DNA from 2 places in the Kineococcus sp. R86509 genome. Region 2 is predicted to be linked to the other one. Evidence: riboswitches for the same ligand, from Rfam matches in the RefSeq annotation. Region 2 holds a riboswitch; the other holds the start of a gene.
The links. Region 2 has a riboswitch for S-adenosylmethionine ahead of SJY07_RS04810 (rhodanese-like domain-containing protein). Riboswitches for the same ligand answer to the same signal wherever they lie in the genome.
Positions count from the first base shown of each region.

Region 1: it holds a riboswitch for S-adenosylmethionine, as region 2 does, so the genes downstream of both, SJY07_RS18575 (FAD/NAD(P)-binding protein) here and SJY07_RS04810 (rhodanese-like domain-containing protein) in region 2, are expected to answer to the same signal.

Region 1 covers NZ_JAXHCE010000001.1:3,795,219-3,806,187, reverse strand. The annotation lists gene SJY07_RS18605 (aminotransferase class V-fold PLP-dependent enzyme) at 1-427, shown strand, start outside; gene SJY07_RS18600 (rhodanese-like domain-containing protein) at 511-885, shown strand; gene SJY07_RS18595 (hypothetical protein) at 928-1,161, opposite strand; gene SJY07_RS18590 (LLM class flavin-dependent oxidoreductase) at 1,239-2,282, shown strand; gene SJY07_RS18585 (NtaA/DmoA family FMN-dependent monooxygenase) at 2,291-3,610, shown strand; gene SJY07_RS18580 (RimK family alpha-L-glutamate ligase) at 3,594-4,520, opposite strand; SAM riboswitch class I at 4,583-4,677, shown strand; gene SJY07_RS18575 (FAD/NAD(P)-binding protein) at 4,842-6,815, shown strand; gene SJY07_RS18570 (amino acid ABC transporter permease) at 6,812-7,768, shown strand; gene SJY07_RS18565 (amino acid ABC transporter ATP-binding protein) at 7,765-8,544, shown strand; gene SJY07_RS18560 (ABC transporter substrate-binding protein) at 8,642-9,604, shown strand; gene SJY07_RS18555 (riboflavin kinase) at 9,620-10,048, shown strand; gene SJY07_RS18550 (oxygenase MpaB family protein) at 10,118-10,969, shown strand, end outside.
Region 2 covers NZ_JAXHCE010000001.1:1,008,371-1,019,339, forward strand. The annotation lists gene SJY07_RS04780 (alpha-galactosidase) at 1-808, opposite strand, end outside; gene SJY07_RS04785 (ROK family transcriptional regulator) at 963-2,138, shown strand; gene SJY07_RS04790 (FAD/NAD(P)-binding protein) at 2,341-4,284, shown strand; gene SJY07_RS04795 (methyltransferase domain-containing protein) at 4,220-5,074, opposite strand; gene SJY07_RS04800 (cobalamin-independent methionine synthase II family protein) at 5,040-6,260, opposite strand; gene SJY07_RS04805 (O-succinylhomoserine sulfhydrylase) at 6,274-7,500, opposite strand; gene SJY07_RS04810 (rhodanese-like domain-containing protein) at 7,464-7,871, opposite strand; SAM riboswitch class I at 7,878-7,976, opposite strand; gene SJY07_RS04815 (beta-galactosidase family protein) at 8,042-9,868, opposite strand; gene SJY07_RS04820 (GNAT family N-acetyltransferase) at 9,948-10,442, opposite strand; gene sufU (Fe-S cluster assembly sulfur transfer protein SufU) at 10,490-10,930, opposite strand; gene SJY07_RS04830 (SufS family cysteine desulfurase) at 10,935-10,969, opposite strand, start outside.

The DNA of each region.
Region 1 (10,969 bases), 2.8 Mb from region 2:
GCACGAGGAGGCGTTGCGCGAACGGCTCGTCGGCGGGCTGACGGCACTGGCGGGCGTCGAGGTCGTGCGCCCGCACCCCGACGACGCCGTGGGGGTCGTGACCTTCACCGTCCCCGGTCGCTCGGTCTCCGAGGTCGCGGCCTTCCTCTCGGCCGAGCACGGGATCGGTGTGCGCGACGGACGGTTCTGCGCCCACCGGTTCGCCGACTCCCTCGGTCTGGCCGACGGCGGGCTGAGGGTTTCCACCGGGGTCGGGACGGGATCGGCCGAGGTCGAACGGCTGCTGGCCGCGGTCGAGCAGTTCGTCGGTGCCGGGCCGGAGCTCGAGTACGGGATCGTCGAGGGGCACTGGGGTCCCACGACCGACGCTCGCCCGGAACCCGCGTCCTTCCTGCCCGCGCCCGGTGCGAACGCGGACCTGGGGTGACCTCGTCCCCGACGCCTCAGCCCGCAGGGACGACGGCCTCGCGCGATCGCCGGGGCCGACCGCACGAACCGAGGAGACACGACGTGAGCGACACCACCGCAGCACCCCAGGCACCGCTCGTCGACGCCGAGACCGCCGGACGCGCCGTCGCCGCCGGTGCGCTGTTCGTCGACGTCCGCAGCGACGCCGGGCGGGCCGCCGCCGGCGACCTGCCGCAGGCCGTCGTCGTGGCCAAGACCGAGGTGGCGGCGAAGTTCGCCCTCGGTTCCGACACCGCGCTGGCGGAACTCACCGGGAAGGACCAGCAGATCGTCGTGATCTGCGGTTCTCCCGCGGGCTCCGGCCCCGTCACCGCCGAACTGCTGGCGTCCGGCTTCACCGACGTCGTGCAGGTCGACGGCGGGTTCCCGGCCTGGAAGGCCTCGGGGCTGACCGTGGGCGAACCCGCTCAGACCTGATCCACCCCGGTCGACATCCACCCCTGTCGACGGGGCAGGACGTCAGGGCATCGGCTCGCTGCTGGGCCGGGACCCGTCGCCGATCCCGCCACGTTCGGCCTCGGCGAAGAGCGCGCGCAGCTCCCCCTCGAACTGCGGCCAGCTCAGCTCGCCGGGGGCCGGCTCGTCGTCGAGCGGCGACCAGGCGTACCCCCACTGCCCCTGCCCCGCGATGGCCAGTCCGGCCACGATCGACGACACCCAGTGCGCCAACAGTTCTCGTACCCGGTCACGCATGGTCGCCTCCTCGTCGATCGGTGGAGAGCACTGTGACACAGACGACGGCTGCCGTACCCACCACTCAGGAGATTTCCATGCCGACCCCCTTCCACGTGTTCCTCGACGTCGACGGCGGCGGGTGGCACCCCGCGGCCTGGCGCCGCTCCCGGGTCTCCCCCGACGCCGTGTTCTCCCCCGCGCGGTTGAAGGAGTTCGCCGTCACCGCGCAGGCCCAGGGCCTCACGGGACTCACCTTCGAGGACTCCACGCTGCCGGACCCCCGCAACCCCCGCGGGCACCTGGACGCGGTGCAGCGGGCGGCCTTCCTCGCCGGGACCACCGACACGATCGGTCTGCTGCCGGTCGCCGCGACCACCTACTCCGAACCGTTCCACGTGGCGGCGCAGATCGCGTCGCTGGACCACTCCAGCGCCGGCCGCGCCGGCTGGATCGCGACGACGTCCACCCCCGCCGTGGCCCGGACGGTGAACCTCCCCGTGCTCGACGACCCGCAGGCGGAACTCACCGACGTGGTCGGGGCCGTGCGGAGGTTGTGGGACTCCTGGGAGGACGACGCGGTGGTCCGCGACGTCGCCACGGGACGCTACGTCGACCGCGACCGGTTGCACCACGTCGACGTCGTCGCCACCAACTTCTCGGTCAAGGGCCCGCTCACCGTGCCCCGTCCCCCGCAGGGGCAGCCGGTCGTGGCCGCCCACGAACGCGACCTCCTCGACCCGGGCGTGGTCGACGTCGTCCTCACGGGCAGCGAGCGGACCCGGCGCAGCGCCGGTGGTCCGCTGGTCGTGCTCGAGGTCGAGTTCGCCCTCGACACCGCGGCCGCCTCGGGTGCGCAGCGGGTCGAGGCGCTAGACGCCGACGCCCCGGCTCCCGCACGGGGCCGGCTGCGCTGGACGGGGTCCGGTGAGGGCTTCGCGCGGTACCTCTCCGGTCTCGCGGGTTCCGTCGACGGTGTCCGGCTGCACGCCGCCGTCCTCGACGAGGACCTCCGCACGCTGCTGCGCACCACCTTCCCCGCCCTGCGCGTCGCCCGGCTGCTGCAACCACCCGCCGCCGGTGCGACGTTGCGCACCACCCTCGGCCGTCCCCGGCCGGTCAACCACTTCGCGACGGCCTGAGGAGTCCCGTGACCGACCTGCGCTACCCGAACGCCGTCGTCCACTTCGGCGTCTTCTTCCAGGGCGTCAACCACAGCACCATCTGGTCGGACCCCCGCAGCGGATCCCAGATGCACCACTCGACCTTCACGCAGCTGATCCGGACCGCCGAACGCGGACTGTTCGACGCGTTCTTCCTCGGCGAGGGTCTCCGCCTGCGCGAACAGCGGGGCAGGATCCACGACCTCGACGTCGTCGGACGACCCGACGCGCTGACCGAACTCGCCACGCTGGCGGGTCTGACCGACCGCATCGGTCTGGTCGCCACCCAGAACACCACCTACAACGACCCCGCCGACCTGGCCCGCCGCCTCGCGTCCCTGGACGTCCTCTCCGGTGGTCGCGCCGCGTGGAACGTCGTCACGACGGACAACGCCTGGACCGGGGCGAACTTCCGCCGGGGCGGCTACCTCGACCACGCCGACCGCTACGAGCGGGCCGAACGCTTCGTGAACCTGGCCCGACGGGTCTGGGACAGCTGGGACGGGTCGGAGTTCGCCCCCGTGGACTCCGACGACCGCTTCTTCGACGTCGAGATCGCCCCCACCGTCCCCCGCAGCCCGCAGGGTCATCCCGTGATCTTCCAGGCGGGCGACTCACCCGCCGGCCGCGACTTCGCCGCCCGCTCGGCCGACGTGATCTTCTCCGCGCACGGGAGCGACCGCCACGACGCGCTGGCCTTCGCCGACGACGTCCGCCGCCGCGTCGTGGCGGCGGGTCGCCCCGAGGACGACGTCCTCACCTTCCCGGGGACCCAGATCGTCGTCGCCGACACCGAGGGCGAGGTGGAGGAGAAGGCCCGTTGGGTCCTGGAGCAGCAGGTGACCCCCGCGACCGCGCTCTCGCTGGTGGGTCAGGTGTGGGGCGAGGACCTGTCGGGCCACGACCCCGACGGCCCGTTGCCCGCGCACGACCCCGTCATCGCGGACATCGACGGGACCCGGGGCGCCGCGCGACAGGGTCACGACCCCCGGGCGATCGCCCGGGAGTGGCGCCGGGTGGCGGAGGAGAACGAGTTCTCGCTGCGCGAACTCGTGCTGCACACCTCGGCCCGGCGCGGTTTCGCCGGTACGGCCTCGCAGTTGGCCGACGAGCTGACCCTCTGGGTGCGCAGCGGCGCCAGCAGCGGGTTCAACGTCACGCCGTTCCTCGTCCCCAGCGGCCTGGACGACATCGTGGACCAGCTCGTCCCGGCCCTGCAGGAACGGGGCGCCTACCCGACCGCGTACGTCGGGACCACGCTGCGCGAGCACCTGGGTCTGCGACCTCCGCTCACGCGTTGCCGCTGAGGAGCCCGCCGAGGTAGCGGGCGATGGCGCCGGGACCCGACACGGGGGCGACGGCCTCGACCGCGGGGTTGTAGTTCGTGTTGGTGTTGATGTCGTAGGTGACCGTCCGCCCGTCCGCCGTCTCGAGGAACTCGATGCCGGCGATCTCGATGCCGGCCGTCCGCAGCAGTTCCTCGTAGCGGCGGACGAGCGGGTGGTCTCCGGTGATCTCCGTCCGCAGCGCGAACGGGACCACGCCCGGCACCTCGCACGCGTCGGCGGGGCACAGTTCGAAGCTGCCCGCGGAGGTGTCCACGCGCACCGCGTAGACGAAGCGCCCGCCCACGAACTCGGCCCGGGTGACGAACGGTTCGGCCGAGCGGAGGAACTCCTGGAGCAGGGTGATCCCGTCGACCGGTTCCTCGAACTCCGGCGAGGCGACGTGGGCGTCGAAGTCCTCGTGGGAGTCGAAGCGCCGGACGCCGAGGCCCTTGCCGCCCTGGTTGTGCTTGGTGATGAACGGCACCTGCAGTTCCCGGGAGCGTGCCGCCAGGTCCCCTCGGCCGAAGACGGCCAGGGTCCGGGGTACGTCGAACCCGTTGCGGTGCAGCAGCGCGTGTTGGGCGACCTTGCTCACCTCGAGCTCGACGACGTGGGTCCCCCCGACGACCCGGCGGCCCCAGCCCTCGAGCCAGGCGAAGAGGGCCCGGGTGAACTCCTTGGTCTGCCCGTGACCGCGGGTGTGCGCGGACGCGCTGAGCCGCGACCAGTAGACGCCCGGGGCCGGTTCGGCGTCGAGGTCCAGGGACCCGCCGGTCAGCAGGACCTCCTGGAAGGGGACGCCCTCGGCGCGCAGGGCGGCTTCGAAGGGCGGGAACCACTCGGGGTTCTCGTGCACCACGTGGACGCGCGGCTCGGTCGGGATGGTCATGCTCTTCCTCCTGGGTTCGTGAGGAGTTTGGCAACGGGTCTCCTCGTGCGATAGTTTCACACCGTCCATCCAGAGCGACCGAGAGACCTGGCTCGTCGACGTCGCAGCAACCCCCTGAACCTTCAGGCGCGGGTGCTTCCGCCAGGACCGATGGGAGTTCGCGCCGTGAAGGTACCCGAGAAGCGCTTCACACGTCGTCGCCACGTCGACCTCGGTCGACTGCAGTCCGCGGTGTGCGCGGGATCCTGATCCCCCGTCCGCTGCGGTGATCCCGCGGACGGAACCCGGCGTCGTCGTCGACGTGATCATCGGAGTTCCCCCGTGCCCTTCTCCATCCCCATCCCCACCCCCACCCGCGTCCGCAGCCTGTGCATCGTCGGCGCGGGTCCTCGCACCCTCGTCCTGCTGCAACGCCTCGGTGCGCACGCCGGCCCCGAGGACCTCGACGTGCACGTCGTCGATCCCTTCGACTCCGGCGCCGGTCGCACCTGGAGGGAGGCCCAGGACCCCCTGCTGTGGATGAACTCCCGGGCCGCCGACATCACGGTGCTGCCGGACGACTCCGTCACCGGGCTGACCGGACCCGTCACCCGGGGGCCGTCGCTGGCGGACTGGATCCGGGAGAACCGGGCCGAACTGGTCCACGACGCCGCGGCCGCCGGTGAGGACCTGCTGCGCGAGGAGGTCCTGCGCAGCGGGCCGGGTTCCTTCGTCTCCCGCCGGCTCGCGAGCCGCTACCTCGGTGCGGCGTGGCGACGCACGCTCGACGGCCTGCCCCCGAACCTGCGGGTCCACCGCCACGCGCGCACGGTCCTCGACGTCCTCGACGCGGACGACGGACGTCAGCGGGTGCAGCTCGCCGGCCCCGGGGAACCGCTGACCGTCGACGTCGTGCTGCTCGTCCAGGGACACCTGGACGTCCGCCCGGGTCCCCGCGAGCGGAAGCTGGAGACGTTCGCCCGCAGCCACGGCCTCGCCTACGTCCGTCCCGGCTACACGACCGACCAGGACCTGGACGTGCTGCGGCCGGGCGCCGACGTCGTCGTCGTGGGGATGGGTCTCGCCTTCGTCGACCTGGTGGTGCTGCTCACCGAGGGCCGCGGGGGCCGGTTCGAGGAACTCCCCGAGGGCCACCTCCGGTACCACCCCAGCGGAGCGGAACCGCGCCTCTTCGCCGGGTCGCGTCGGGGGGTTCCCCACCGCTCGAAGATCGGGTACCCGGCGCCGGCGGGCCTGGGTCTGCCCCACCACTACAGCGCGAGGGTCGTCGAGGAGCGGTTCGGGAGCGCGGAACTCGACCTGCGCTCGGACCTCTGGCCGTTGATCGTCAAGGAGATGGCCGGGGCGCACTACCGGGAACTGTTCCGCACCCACCGGGAACGGACCGTCCTGGCGCCCGCCGAGTTCGACGCCCGGTTCGCCCGGTCGCCCTGGGGCAGCGCGGAACTGGACCACCTGGTGGAACGCGCCGTACCCGACCCGCGCGACCGGTTCGACGTGACCGCACTGGACCGTCCGCTCGAGGGCTGGTGGGGGACGTCGGGGGACGAGGTCCACGAACGCGTCCTGCGCCACCTCGAGGACGACCGGGAACGACGGGCCGACCCGGCGCACTCCCCGGACGCGGCAGCCCTGGCCGCGCTACTGTCCGCGTACGTGGTGACCCTCGGCCTGCACTCCGCGGGCCGGTTGAACGCACGATCCACGGCGCTCGACCTCGACGGCTGGTGGCACGGGTTCTTCAGCTACGTGGCCAGCGGTCCCCCGCCCGAGCGGTTGCGGCAGATGTCGGCCCTGGCCCGCGCGGGGGTCCTGAGGTTCCTCGGGGCCGACGTGCACGTCGAGCCGGACCCGGAGGCCGGCGTGTTCCTCGCCTCCTCGGCCAGTGGTCCGCACCAGGTGCGGGCACGGGGTCTCGTCGAGGCCCGGTTGCCGGTACCGGACCTGGAGCGGACCTCCGACGTCCTGCTCACCCGGTTGCGCGAGCGCGGTGAGGTCCGGGCCCACGAACTGGTGGACGGCGAGGTGCGGTGGTCCAACGGGCGCCTCGTCGTCGACGGAGGCGGGCGCCTGGTGCAGGCGGACGGCTCCGTCCACCCCCGCCGTTTCGCGACCGGCGCCTGGGTGGCCGGTGAGGCGGCGGCCGCTGCCTTCGCCCGACCACGATCGAACGCCGAGCTCTTCCGACGCAGCGACCGCCTGGCCGCGGAACTGCTCCGTGCTGCGGGTTCCGTCCCGACCGCACGACGACCTGTCGAGATCCGCAGCGAACTCCCTGGAGAACGAGGACGATGAGCGAGACCACCCGACCGACCCGGGCACCGGCGCCCGTGCTGACCGTTCCGCCCGCGGTCAGGGTCCTGCCCGCCCGTCACCCCTGGCGCTGGGTCGCCACCGCCGTCGTGGCGGTGCTCGCCGCGATGGCGGTCCACGCGCTGGTCGCGAACCCCGTCTGGGAGTGGCCCACGGTGGGTCGGTTCCTGTTCTCCGCCACGATCCTGCGGTCGCTGTGGTTCACGGTGGAGCTGACGCTCGTGGGGACGGCGATCGGCCTGGTCCTGGGGACCGTGCTGGCCCTCATGCGCATGTCCGACAACCCGCTGCTCACCGGGGTCAGCTTCACCTACATCAGCGTCTTCCGCTCGGTGCCGCTGATCCTGCAACTGCTCTTCTGGTACAACCTCGCGATCCTCTACGAGCGGATCGGCGTCGGGATCCCGTTCGGCCCGCAGTTCTGGTCGATCGGGACCCAGGACCTCATCGGCCCGGTGACCGCCGCCTGCCTCGGGCTCGGGTTGCACCAGGCCGCGTACTTCGCCGAGATCGTCCGGTCCGGGTTCCTCGCGATCGACCCCGGTCAGCGGGAGGCCGCGGCCGCGCTGGGGATCCCCCGGGGGCGGCAGTTCTGGCGGATCCAGTTGCCGCAGGCGTTGCGCATCATCGTCCCCACCACCGGGAACGAGATCATCGGGCTGCTCAAGGGGACCTCGGTCGTCTACATCATGGCGCTGCCCGAGCTCTTCTACCAGGTGCAGGTCGTGTACTCCCGGACCGGCAGGGTCATCCCGCTGCTCGTAGTGGCCGCGGTCTGGTACTTCGTCCTCACCAGTGCCCTCTCGGTGCTGCAGTGGTTCGTGGAACGCCACTACGGACGGGGCAGTTCCCGCTCGCAGGACGACCTCCCCCTGGTGGTGCTCCTCCGTTCCGTCCGCGGCGCCCGCGCCCGCCGACTGGAGGCCTCGCGATGAGCACGTCCACCCCGCCCCGTCCCGTCGTCCGGCTCGAGGGGGTCCACAAGCGGTTCGGCGCGCTCGAGGTGCTGCGCGGCGTCGACCTCTCCGTCGCCGCCGGCACCGTCACCGTGGTGCTCGGTGCGTCCGGGTCCGGCAAGTCGACGCTGCTGCGGACCATCAACCACCTGGAGAAGGTGGACTCGGGCATCGTCGAGGTCAACGGTGAACTGATCGGCTACGAGCGGGCCGGGAACCACCTGCGCGAACTCCACGAGCGTGAGGTGCTGCGCCGGCGTTCGCACATCGGGTTCGTCTTCCAGCACTTCAACCTCTTCCCGCACCTGACGGTGCTGGAGAACGTCGTGGAGGCGCCGGTCTCGGCCCAGAAGCGCCGCCGGTCCGCCGTCGAGGTCGAGGCCCGGGCCCTCCTCGCCCGCGTCGGACTCGCCGACAAGGCCGACGAGTACCCCCGGCGGTTGTCCGGCGGTCAGCAGCAGCGGGTCGCGATCGCCCGTGCTCTGGCCCTCGAACCCTCCCTGGTGCTGTTCGACGAACCGACGTCGGCCCTCGACCCCGAACTCGTCGGCGAGGTCCTCGACGTCATCCGCGACCTGGCGGCCTCGGGAACGACGATGGTCGTGGTCACCCACGAGATCGGTTTCGCCCGCGAGGTCGCCGACCGCGTGCTGTTCGTGCACGACGGCGTCGTCCTCGAGGAGGGAACTCCCACCGAGGTGTTCGACCACCCCCGTCACGAACGGACCCGTTCCTTCCTCGCGAAGGTCCTCTGACCACCCCGTCCCACCCCCGTCCCACCCGCGACCCGGCGACCCGCCGGACCGCCCTGTCGGCCTGCCCGGTGCAGACCGCGACCCCGAGGAGAACCCTGTGATCAGCCGTCGAACCTGGATCCTGTCGCTGGCCGCGAGCCCGCTGGTGCTGGCCGCGTGCGGGAACGGGACCGACCCCGCCACCGTCGCCGTCGCCGCCACCGAGGGTGCGGTCGACACCAGCCCCGAGCAGAGCGGTCGCATCGCGGTCGAGGCCGTGCCGGAGATCGCGGCGACCATGCCGCAGGAGATCCGCGACCGCGGCACCCTCGTCATCGGCACCACGGCCGACGGCAACCCGCCGCTGGGTTTCCGTGCCGACGACGACACGACGGTCATCGGCATCGAACCGGACATCGCCCTGCTCGTCGCCGGCGTCCTCGGGCTGGAGCCCGATCTGCGGGCCACCTCGTGGGAGAACCTGTTCGTCTCCATGGACTCGGGTCAGTTCGACGTGGGGTTCTCGAACATCACCGTCACCGAGGAACGCAAGGAGAAGTACGACTTCGCCTCCTACCGCGTCGACACCCTCGCCTGGGAGGTCGCGAAGTCCTCCGGCACCACCTCGATCCAGGAGCCGAAGGACGTCGCCGGGCTGACCGTCGCGGTCGGTTCGGGCACCAACCAGGAGAAGGTGCTCCTCGACTGGGACGCCCAGAACACGGCGGCCGGTCTGGAACCGGTGACGATCCAGTACTACGCGAAGTCGACCGACGTGTACCTCGCACTGAAGTCGGGGCGCATCGAGGCGTACTTCGGCCCGAACCCGACCGCGGCCTACCACGTGCTCGTCGCCGGCGAGACGAAGATCGTCGGCACCGTCCCCGGCGGTGGCACGATCCAGGCCGACATCGCGGCGACGACGAAGAAGGGCGACGGACTGGTCGAGGCCCTGGCCGCGGCGCTGAACCACGTCATCGAGAGCGGCGCCTACGCGAAGACCCTCGCACGCTGGAACCTCGCGAACGAGTCCGTGCCGACGTCCGAGATCAACCCGCCCGGGTTGCCGAAGACCGACTGATCCGAGGAGAGCAACGTGGTTCTGCGAGTTCCGGTCCCCCGCACCGGTACCCCCGTCCTGCAGGTGCGCGGCACCGTCGAGCACGGCGACCAGCGCGGTCGTCTGCTCGGCTTCCCCACCGCGAACGTGGCGCTGCCCGGGGACGGCCCGGCGGACGGCGTCTGGGCCGCCACCGTGCAGGTCGACCCGGTCCACGACGGCCCCGTGCACATGGCGGCGGTCTCGGTGGGCCGGCGGCCCACCTACTACGCGGACGGGGTGCGACTGCTCGAGGCGTTCCTCCTCGACGTCAGCCTCGACCTCTACGACCGTGAGGTGCTGGTGTCGCTGCACCGCCACCTGCGTCCCCAACTGGCGTTCTCGGGGTCGGCCGACCTCGTGGCGCAGATGCACCGCGACGTGGCGGCGACCCGGGAGTGGGCCGCCGCCACGGTCGGTCGCTGACGCCGCCCGGAGGGCCGGCCCACGGTGTGGAACGGGCGGAGGAGGCGTTCAGGAGGCAGAGTCAGCGGGGTGAGGACCTCCAGCACTCCGCCGACCTCCCCCGCCCTCCCCACCGAGGCGGACCTCGCCGCCGCGGCGCACCGTTCCGACCCGCTCGCGGACGCCCTCGCCGACCGGGTCCTCGCCGATCCCACCGGCTGGCGACGCTTCGACGAGGCGTTGCGCCACGGCGCCGACAGCGCCGTGGACCCCGCCGTGCGCGACCTGGTGCTCGACCTCGAACGCACCTGCGCCGCAGCCGACGACGAGGTCCTGGACGCGGCGGCCGAACCGACCTTCACGGCGTCGATGGGCGTCCACGTCTTCGACGTCGGGGCGGGAGCGCTCATCAGTTCCTACCGGCCGCCGACGACGTCCACGATCCTGGTCCGGACGGGGCGGCTCCTGGGGGAGAACGCCCACGCCCGGCTGCTGGAGACGGCGCAGTGGCTGACGGCCGCGTCGCTGCCCAGCGGGACCCGCCCCGGCCGGCGGGGTTTCGTCTCCACTGCCCACGTGCGCCTCGGCCACGCCGTCGTCCGGCGCCGCGTCCAGCGCGAGGACCCGCCCGCAGACGGGACCGTCCCGATCAGCCAGCTGGACCAGCTCCGCACCTGGCTCGACTTCACCTACGTCGCGCCGCAGTCCGCCGCGGTGCTGGGCATCGACCTCACCCCTGCCGAGTACGCGCGCTTCCTCCGGTTCTGGCGCCACCTCGGAACGCTGCTGGGGGTCGAACCGGGCCTCACGGCGGGAGTGGTCGACCTGGCCGGTGCGCGCACCCTGCACGACCGGATCGACGCCCGCACCGCGGCGCCCAACGACGACGCCCGCGCCCTCACGGCCTCGGGCCTGACCGTGCTGGCCACCACGCTGGCCGAA
Region 2 (10,969 bases):
CACCGGCCGCCAGCGTGGTCGTCCCGCTGGACAGCTTCTCCACGCTGCTGCGGTGGTTCCCGCTGAACGCGGTGTGGGTCGCCCAGACCTCCCCGTCGCGGAAGCCGAACCCCCGGGTCCCGACGGCGAGCACGAGGGGCGCGTCGGGACCGGTGCGACCGCGGCGGTTCTCCCGCACGTGGGCGCCGAAGACCAGCGGACGCCGCTGCGGGACGCGTTCCTTCGCCCAGCGACCCGCCAGGTCGAAGATCTCGGTCGCGACCGGCGGGACGGGGAGCGCCAGGGCGAGGTCGGCGACCTCGTAGTCCCCCTCGCCCGTGTTCGTCAGCGTCGCCCGGTGGCGCAGCAACCCCGACGGGAGCAGTTCGAGCTCGAGGGTCAACGCCAGACCGGCCTCCGGGTCGGCGGTGTCGAGCACGAGGCGGCCACCGTCGCTCCGTTCCTCGACGAGGGCCCCGGTCGGGACGAACCGCGTGGACCACGCCGTGCCGGCGCGGTGACCGGACAGACCGGGACGGCCGTTCCAGCCCCAGGCCTGCTCGGGGAGCAGCCGGGTGGGCTGCGGCACGTCCAGGTCGTTGTTGGCCCGGGCGGTCCGTCCGGAGGTGACGAGGTCGGCGAGAGCGGCCTCGGAGAGGTCACCCAGGTCGGCTCCCCAGTGCACCAGCGTCGGGGTGGAGGTGGCGTGCAGATCCACGACGAGGCTCACCCCCGCCGTCCTCAGGTGCAGGACGCGGCCGAGCGCAGCGGTAGTGGCCCCCGGGGTCGCGGGAGGGGTGCTGCGCTGGGGGTCGTGCGGTGAGGTCACAGGAACTCCGTCGGGGCACGTCGGTGTGGCGGACGGTGACACTTCTACGCTGAAAGCTCCACGGCGTCAATCACCCGTCCAGCGGGGCGTCTGCTCGGCCCAACCGCCTCGGGTAGGTTTCACTCCAACACTCACGACGACGAGAGGGCTGGACGTGGACGCACCGCCTCGCACCACCCCGTCCACGGTGTCCTGGACGCCCCTGACCGGGACGGCCCACAGCATCGCCCTCGAGGTCCTGCTGGACGGACCCCTGCCGCGCAGCGAGCTCGCCCGCCGCCTCGACCTCTCGGCCGGGACCCTGACCCGCTTGTCGAAACCCCTGCTCGACTCCGGGTTGCTGCAGGAGACGGGCAGCGCCTACGACCCCGTCACCGGGCGGCCCACCCGCCCGATGGACGTCGACGAGCACTCCCACCTCTTCGTCGGGGTGAAGCTCACCGCCCGCACCGCGCACGCCGTCCTCACCTCGTTGCGGGCCACGGTGCTGGCCAGTGACGAGGCCGTCCTCGGCGACACCTCGCCCGGGGCGGTGGTCGCCACCGTCGTCGGGCTCGTGCGGTCGCTGCTGGCCGAGCACGGGGCGCGGGCGTCGCTGCGGGCCGTGGGGGTGAGCCTCGGCGGTCTCGTCGGCGAGGGCGGGCACGTGCTGAACGCCAGCTTCCTCGGCTGGCAGGACGTCCCGCTGGGGCCGGTGCTGGAGGAGCAGCTCGGACTGCCCGTCGTCGTCGACAACGACCTGCTGTCCTTCACCCGCGCGGAGCAGTGGTTCGGGACGGCGCGACGGTGCCGGCACTTCGCGGTGCTGACGATCGGTGAGGGCCTCGGGTACGGCCTGGTCGTCCACGACGAGGTCGTGGACCGACCCGACGCGGGCGTGGGGTTGCTCGGCCACTTCCCCCTGCTGCCCGGCGGGCCGCTGTGCCCGCTGGGGCACCAGGGCTGCGCCGACGCCCTGCTCACCGTCGCCGCCGTGGAGGCCCGGGCCGCGGCCGCGCTGCGCCGACCGGTCCGCTACGAGGAGGTCCTCGACCTCGCCGACGGCGGGGACCCGCTGGCCCGGCGCGTCGTCGACGACTCCGCGCACGCCCTGGGGACGCTGGTCGCGGCGATCGGGAACCTCACCATGCCGGAGAAGCTGATCCTGTCCGGTGAGGGGATCCGCCTCGCCGTCGTCGGGCAGGACGCGCTGTGGGCGGGGATCCGCGAGCACCGCAGTCCCTTCGCCTCCCGGCTCGACATCGACGTCCAGCCCACGGGCTTCACCGAGTGGGCCCGCGGTGCGGCCGTCACCGCGATCCGCACGTTCGTCCTCGGCCACCGTCGCTGAACCCCCGTCCGCAGGACCGCGGCCCCGCCGAGCGAGGTCGGCTGGGCGGACGGGGTCGCGACGCCTACCCTGGAGCCGTGCGGACCGCGGGAGCGACGAACGGGCGACTGGTGCGCCGTCGCCACGTCGACCTGTGCCGCACCCACGGCGCCACCTGTTCCTGAGGACGAGTCCCCCACCGGATCTCTCCTCTGGAGCCCACGTGAGCCTGTCCCTGCGCACCCCGTCCGACGACGACCTCTCCCTGTGCCTGGTCGGAGCCGGCCCCCGGACCCTCGGCGTCCTCGACCGGTTGTCCGCCCGCGCCGTCGCCGACCCGACCCGGGTCGTCGACGTGCACGTCGTCGACCCCCACCCGCCGGGGGCGGGACGGATCTGGCGGGCCGACCAGCACCCGTTGCTGTGGATGAACTCCCGCGCGGCCGACGTCACGGTCCTGCCCGACGACTCCTCGGTGCTGCCCGGCCCGGTGCGCACCGGGCCGACGCTGTTCGCCTGGCTGGACGAGCACCGGGACGACCTGGCCGCGGAGTTCGAGGCCGCCGGCGAGGCGGAACTCCACCGCGAGGTGCTGGGGGTGCAGGAGGGCACGTTCGTCTCCCGGGCGCTGGGCAGCCGCTACCTCTCCTGGGCGTGGGACCGGACGCTCGCGGGGCTGCCGGCGAACCTGCGGGTGCACGTGCACCGCACCCGGGCGGTCGACCTGCGCGGCCGGCAGGTGGTGCTCGAGGACGGCGGGACGCTCGACGTCGACGCGGTGGTCCTCGCGCAGGGCCACCCGGACGTCGTCCCCGGCGCGCGGGAGGTCACGGCGCAGGAGTTCGCGGACCGGCACGGGCTGGGCTACGTCGCCCCCGGGTACACCAGCGACCTCGGTCTCACGGAGGACGAGGTGACGTTGCCCCCGGGTGCCGACGTGATCGTGGCGGGGATGGGGTTGGCCTTCGTCGACCTCGCGGTGCTCGTCGGACAGGGTCGGGGTGGGCGGTTCTCGGAGGGACCCGACGGACTCGTCTACCACCGCAGCGGCCGTGAACCCGTGCTGCACGTGGGCAGCCGGCGCGGGGTTCCGTACCGCTCGAAGATCACCTACGTCCTCGACGAACGTCCGCCGCTCCCCCGGTTCTTCACGGCGGAGCCGTTCCTGGGCTCGACGCGGCCGCTGAACCTGCGGGCCGACCTGTGGCCCGTCGCGGCGAAGGAACTGGCGGGGGCGCACTACCACGAACTGTTCCGCGCCCACCCGGAGCGCACGGCGCTGGCCCGCACGGAGTTCGAGACCCGGTTCGCGACCGCCCCCTGGGGCAGCGCGGAACTCGGCGACCTGGTGGCGACCGCGGTGCCCGACCCCGCGGACCGCCTCGACCTGGGCCGCCTCGACCGGCCGCTGGACGGGTGGCGGGCGACGTCGGCGCAGGAGGTCCACGACCGGGTCCGCGCGCACGTCGCCGCGGACGTGGAACGCCGGGGCGACCCGGCCCACAGCATGGACGCCGCCGTGTTCTTCGCGCTGCTGTCCTGCTACGTCACCGTCGCCGGGCTCGCCCACCGCGGCCTGCTCGACGAGGAGTCGACCCTCGAGGTCGACGGGTGGTGGCACGGGTTCTTCAGCTACGTCGCCTCCGGCCCGCCCCCGCAGCGGCTGCGCGAACTCCTCGCCCTGGCCGACGCCGGGGTCGTCCGGTTCCTCGGTGGTGACGTGCAGGTGCGGGCGGACGAGGTCGCTCGGTGCTGGAGCGCCCGGTCGGGGAACTCACCGGCCGGGATCTCGGCGCGGGTCCTGGTCGACGCGCGGTTGCCCACGCCCAGCATCGCCGACAGCGCGGACCCGCTGCTGGCCGGGTTGGCCGCTCGCGGGGAGGTGACCGAGATCGGCAACGGCCGGCTCGTCGTCGACCCGGACCAGCGCCTGGTCGCCACGGACGGTTCCGTGCACCCGCACCGCTACGCCGTCGGCCCCTGGGTCGCGGGTGGTGGCTGGGCGGCGGCGTTCGCCCGTCCCGGCGTGGACGCCGGGTTCTTCCGGCTCAACGACCGGATCGCGGCGTCCCTGCTGACCGCGACCCGGCCGCACGCACCGGTCAGCGTCGTCGGCCCCCGAGCAGCCAGTAGCGCGCCGCACCGCGGAACTGTTCGCGTCGACTGAGTTCGACCTCGAGTTCCTCCAGGTCGGCGGCCACCCGGTCGTCGACCCGGTCGGACTCCTCGAGCAACGTCGTCACCGCCAGGATCCCGGCCCGGCGCGTCACGTCGCAGCCGACCGCCGCCAGCGCGTCCTCGACGAACTCCGGGGACAGCCGCAGCGCGGTGTGACCCGTGCCCGGGTCCAGGGCGCGTTCCCCGTCGAGCGCGACCCAGGCCGCGGCGGGCCCCTCGCGCAGGACGCTCGCGACGACGTCGGCGGCGGGGTTCGGGGCCAGCAACGACACCAGACCGCCGGGGCGCGCCGAGGAGACCAGCGTCGCGACGTCGGCCCGCACCTGCCCCGGGGACTCCCGGTGCTGCAGCACGTCGTGGCAGAGGACGACGTCGAAGGACCCCGAACCCCCCTCGCGGTGGCGGGTCAGCGCGGCCAGGGCCGTGAGGTCCTCCAGGTCGGCCGCGACGGTGTGCAGGCGGTCCCCCACGCCGGCGGCGGCGGCCGCCGCGCGGGCCAGCGCGAGCATCTCCGGGGAACGGTCGAGCACCGTGACGGAGTGCCCGGCGAGGGCGAACTGGACGGCGTCGCGACCGTCGCCCCCGCCCGCGTCGAGCACCCGCAGCGGTCCCTCACCGAGGTCCGCGCACCACTCCTGCAGGACCCGGGCGACGACGCGGTAGCGCAGCCGGCCCCACGGGGAGTCCTGCCACAACGCCCACGCTGCGGCCTCCCCCGAGGCCCGGTCCCGGGTCACCGGGGACTCACCCGAAGAGTCGTTCGCCTGCGAGTCGCGCACCCTCGCCGAGGGTCGCGAGCTTGGCGACCGCGATCTGCGGGTGGATGCGCCCACCGAGACCGCAGTCGGTGGAGGCCACGACGTTCTCGGGGCCGACGACCGAGGCGAACCGCTCGATGCGGTCGGCCACGAGTTCCGGGTGCTCCACGACGTTCGTCGCGTGGCTCACGATGCCGGGGACGATCTTCTTGCCCGCGGGCAGCGCCACGTCCTTCCAGACCTTCCACTCGTGCTCGTGGCGCACGTTGGCGGCCTCGAAGGAGTAGGACCCCGCGTCGATCTCGAGCATGAGGTCGACGATGTGCTTGAACTCGACGTCGGTGGTGTGCGGGCCGTGCCAGGAACCCCAGCAGAGGTGGAAGCGGATCTGCTCGGTCGGCAGACCGCGCAGGGCGTGGTTCAGCGCCTCGACCCGGATGCGGGTGAACGCGCGGTAGTCCTCGATGGAGGGTTCGGGGTTGATCTGGTCGAAGTTCTCCGCGATGGAGGGGTCGTCGATCTGCAGGGTGAGCCCGGCCTCGACGACCGCCCGGTACTCCTCGCGCAGCACGTCCGCCCACGCCCAGATGTGTTCCTCCTCGGTCGCGTAGTGGCGGTTCGCGATGCGCGCCCCGCTGCCCGGGGAGAGCGAGGTGATGAACCCCTCGGTGACCCCGGCCGCGGCGAGGCCGGCCTTGAGGTTGGCGATGTCGGAGGCGATGGCCGCCTGACCGGTGTAGGCCAACGGCCCGACCGTCGCGGGGAACGCGGTGGCGTTCTTGCCCGTCGAGATCCCCGACGCCGGGTCCTGGTAGGCCTCGCGGAACGTCACCCAGTCGCGTCGGTCGGGGAAGCTGGTCAACCGCACGTGGCCGGGTTCGGAGCGCACGACGGGCTGGGTGAACAGGTCCTCGCCGGTGACCTCGAGCCCCGACACCCGCTGGAAGGAGTAGGACCACCAGGCGCCGTAGTCGACGGCGCTGGACATGGCCTTGCCGTACTCGCCGTCACCGACGATGGTGACGCCGAGGGCCTCCTGGCGCTTCACCAGGTCCACGACCGCGTCGGTCAGCAGGGCGTCGAACTCGGGGGTGCGTTCGAGGGTGAAACCGTCGTCGCCGATGCGGCGGGCCTCGTTCGCGGCGATGAGTTCCGGGGTGCGGGGCAGGCTCCCGGCGTGGGAGACGGGGATCTGGTGCTCGGTCACAGGGGTTCTCCGATCAGGGTTTCGCGCGCAACGCGCGGTCGAGGTCTTCCAGCAGGTCGTCGGGGTCCTCCAGGCCCACCGACAACCGCAGCACCCCGTCGGTCAGGCCGATGGCGGCACGGCCTTCGGCGCCCAGACGACGGTGCGTCGTCGTGGCGGGGTGGGTGGCGAGCGACTTGGCGTCGCCGAGGTTGTTGGAGATGTCCACGATCCGCAGGGCGTCGAGGACCTCGAAGGCGCGGTCCTTGCCGCGCCCGCGCGGGGCGTCGAGCTCGAACGTGAGGACCGTTCCGCCGAGTTCCATCTGCCGCTTCGCCAGGTCGAACTGCGGGTGGCTGGCCAGCAGGGGGTGGCGGACCCAGCGCACACCCGGCGACTGCTCCAGGTGCTCCGCGAGGCGCAGGGTGGTGGCCGCCGCGTGCCGCACCCGCAGGCTCATGGTCTCCAGGCCCTTGGCCAGGGTCCACGCGTTGAACGGGCTGAGCGTCGGTCCGGTGTGCCGGGTGAGTTCGCGGAACCTGCCGTCGATGAACTCCGAGGTCCCGAGGACCGCGCCGCCCATCACCCGGCCCTGGCCGTCGATGTGCTTGGTCGCGGAGTACACGACGACGTCGGCTCCGAACTCCAGCGGGTGCTGGCCGACGGGACTGGCGAAGGCGTTGTCGACCACGACGGTCGCCCCCGCGGCGTGCGCGAGTTCGCTCACGGCGGCGATGTCGACGAGGGTCTGCATCGGGTTCGCCGGGGTCTCGAAGAACACCGCCTGCGCCGGGGTCGAGAGCGCGCGTTCCCACTGCGCCAGGTCCTCGCCGTCGACGAACTCCGTCGTGACGCCCCACCGGGGGAGGATCTCGTCGAGGATCACGAAGCAGGAACCGAAGAGGCTCCGCGCCGCCACCACCCGGTCACCCGCGCCGAGGAGCGCGGCGAGCGCGTAGAACACCGCGGACATCCCGCTGGCGAGGCCGTAGCAGGCCTGCGCCCCTTCCAGCTGCCGCAACCGTTCCGTGAACACCGACACCGTCGGGTTCCCGTAGCGGGAGTAGACGTAGCGGTCGACGTCGCCCGCGAACGCGGCCTCGGCGTCCGCCGCGGTCGCGTAGGTGTACCCCGACGTGAGGTACATGGCCTCGGCGGTCTCCTCGAACTGCGACCGGACGAGGCCGCCGCGGACGGCGGTGGTGTCCGGGCGCCAGCCCTCGCTCACGACTGTCGCCAGGGCAGACCGGCCGCGCGCCAACCCACCGCACCGCGGTGACCGGCGTCGTCCAGCGGACCCTCGAACCCTTCGAGGACGTTGTAGCTGGGGGCGATCCCGGCGGCGGTGGCGGCCTCGGCCGCACCGACGGAACGCTGCCCGGAGCGGCAGAGGAACACGACCGGGGCGCCCGCTCCCGGGGTGATCCCCGCGGCGGCGAGTTCGGCCAGGAACCGCGGCGGGTCGACCGGGAGCCAGGACACGAGGACCGGCTCCCGGCCGGTCCCGCTGGTGTCGGGGACCCCGACGAAACGCCATTCGGCGTCGGTGCGGACGTCCACGAGGACCGCGTCCGGGGTGTCCCGGACCAGGTCGAAGGCCTCACGCGGTGTGAGGTCGCCGGCGTAACCCACTCTTTCCTCCCATCGGTCCTGGCATGAGCACCCTCCCCGCCGGTGAGGGCGAGGGGGTTGCTGCGGCGTCGACGAGCCAGGTCTCTCGGCCGCTCTGGATGGTCCCGTCAGCGTAGGGCATCGCGACGAGGGGCAGGACGGGTGGAGCAGCGTGGGTGGCTACTCCTCGGTCACTCGTCGGTGTGGCCGAGGTCCAGGTCGGGCAGCGTGCGGACCCACGGGTCCGCGGCGGCGTCGAGTTCCAGGACCGTCACGTCGTTGGTCCCCGCCCGCAGGACCGGCCCCGGGACGTAGAGCGTCCGCTGCGGTCCGCGCCGCCAGTAGCGCCCCAGGCAGAACCCGTTGACCCAGACGACCCCGCGCCCCCAGCCGGCCGTGTCCAGGAAGAGGTCGACGGGCTCCGCCACCTCGAGCTCCGCGCGGGCCAGGACCGGGCCGGCGAGGAACGTCACCGCACCCGAGCGTCCCGCCGGGGCGGTCGCCAGCCGGTCCGGGTCCAGCGCCTGCACCCGGAGGTCGCGCACCGCCGCGTCCCCGACGCGGACGGGACCGACGACGCCCTTGGGCTCGCCGAGGCGCGGACCGTAGTTCACCCGGCCCGCGTCCTCGAGGAGCAGGTCGAGCCGGGTGCCGGCGGGGTGCGGCGGGAGGGCGAGCGTGGTGTCGTGGTCTTCCCGGAACAGGGTGCCCAGCCGCACTCCGTCGAGCAGCACGGTGAGGCGGTCGCGCACCTCGGCCACGTGCAGGACGGTCGGACCCGGGGACCCGGGCGAGGTGGCGCTGACCCACGCGAAGGGGGCGGGTACCCCGCTCTCCGTCGCCAGGTCGTCGAGGAACGGGACCTCCTCCCCCGCCACCGGCTCGAGACCGTCCACGGCCTCGATCAGCGGGAGCGCACCGACGAGCGGAGCCCGCAGGACCGGCGCCGGCCGCGCCGGCGGCGGGACGTCGGCACCGAGTTCGGCGTACCCGCCGAGGACCTCGCGGAAGGCCCAGTACTTCGGCGTGGGCCGGCCGGCCTCGTCGAGCAGCGCGTCGTAGTCGTAGGACGTCGTGGTCGCCTGGTAAGTACCCTTGTCGTTGGCGCCGCTGGTGAACCCGAAGTTCGTGCCCCCGTGCACGACGTAGACGTTCACTCCCGCGCCGCGTTCTAGCATCGTCGTCAGTTCGGCGACGGCCGCCTCCGGGGGCGTCGTCCGGTGGTGGGAACCCCAGTGGTCGAACCAGCCGACCCAGAACTCCGAGCAGACGAGCGGTCCCTCGGGCTGGTGGCGGCGCAGGGTGTCCAGCCGCTCGGCCGCCCGGCCGCCGAAGGACCCGGTCGTCAGCAGTTCGGGCAGGGTCCCCGCGGCCAGCATCTCGTCGGTGGGCTGGTCGACGGTCGTCAGCGGCACGGTGATCCCGCAGCGGCGCGTGGTGGCCACCAGGTGTTCCAGGTAGGCGGTCCGGGCGGCGGTGTCCGTCGCGGCGCTGTCTGCTGCGCCGGAACCGGTCTCGTAGGCGCCGTACTCGTTCTCGACCTGCACCAGGACGACGCGTCCGCCCCGGTCGGCCTGCCGGGGAGCGACGACCTCGTAGACCCGGGTCAGGAACTCGTCGACGGCTTCGAGGTAGTCCGGGTCGTCGATGCGCAGCCGGACCCCGGAACGGGTGAGCCAGACCGGCAACCCGCCGTTGGACCACTCGGCGCAGATGTAGGGGCCCGGCCGGACGACCACGTCGAGGTCCTCCGCGGCCGCCGCGTCGAGGAACCCCGCGAGGTCGCAGGAGCCGTCGGTGCGGAACTCTCCGCGCCGTGGGGCGTGCAGGTCCCACGGCACGTAGGTCTCCACCGTGTTCAGCCCCAGTTGACGCACCGAGCGCAACCGGTCGCGCCACTGGGCGGGGTGGACGCGGAAGTAGTGCAGCGCACCGGACAGCAACCGGTGGGGACGCCCGTCGGCGAGGAACCCCTCCGGCCCGAGGGTCAGAGCGGAGGTGCGGGCGGTGGGGTTCACGTCGACTCCTGTGCTGGGCCGGCGCCCTCGCCGGTGCGGGAGGCCACCGTAACGCCCGGGGATCCGCGCCGGAGCGGGGTCAGTCCTCGACGAGGAAGCGGTGCATGACGTGCAGGCCGACGAGACCGTGCTCGGGGTGGTCGAAGGCCTCGGGAACGGTGCCGACGATGCTCATCCCCAGCGAGCGCCACAACGCGACCGCCGCGGTGTTGGTCTCGACGACGGCGTTGAACTGCATCGCGCGGTACCCGCGGAACGCAGCGAGGGCGAGGACGTGCTCGCCGAGGGCGCGTCCGACGCCGCGACCGCGCGCGGCGGGCGAGACCATGAAGCTCGCGGTGGCGACGTGGGCCCCGGGGCCCGGCCGGTTCGGCCCCGTCTTGGCGGTGCCGAGCACCTGCCCGTCCTCCAGCGCCACCACCGTCACCCCCGGCGGGGACTCGACCCAGAGGTCGCGCGCGCGCTCCGAGGTCAGCCCGCGCGGGTAGGCGTAGGTCTCCTCCTCGGCGACGATCTCGTCGAAGAACGGCCAGATCTGCGCCCAGTCGGCGTCGGTGAACTCGCGGATCTCCACGTCCGCAGGCTACCCACCGACCACCGGGAGCCGAGGGGTCCCGGGGCTCAGGGGGTGGCGGGCGCGCGGAGCAGGGCGTCGGCGAGCGCGGACCAGCTGAGGAGGGCGCACTTCACCCGCGCGGGGTACTTCGCGACACCGGCGAGGGCGACGGCGTCGCCCAGCACGTCCTCGTCACCCTCGTCCTCACCACGACTGGTCAGCATGTGCTGCACCGCGTCCCGCACCGTGACGACCTCCTCGAGCGAGCGCCCGACGACGAGGTCGTGCAGCACCGAGGCCGAGGCACGGCTGATCGAGCACCCGAGGGCGTCGTAGGAGACGTCCTCGACCGTGTCGCCGGCGAGCGCCACCCGCAGGGTGATCTCGTCGCCGCACGTCGGGTTCACGTGGTGGGCCTGCGCCGCGAACGGGTCGCGCAGACCCTCGCCGTGCGGACGTTTGGAGTGCTCGATGATCAGCTGCTGGTACAGGTCCACGGCGGTCAGGCTCTCACGCGAAGAGCGCCCGGACGCGGTGCAGCCCGC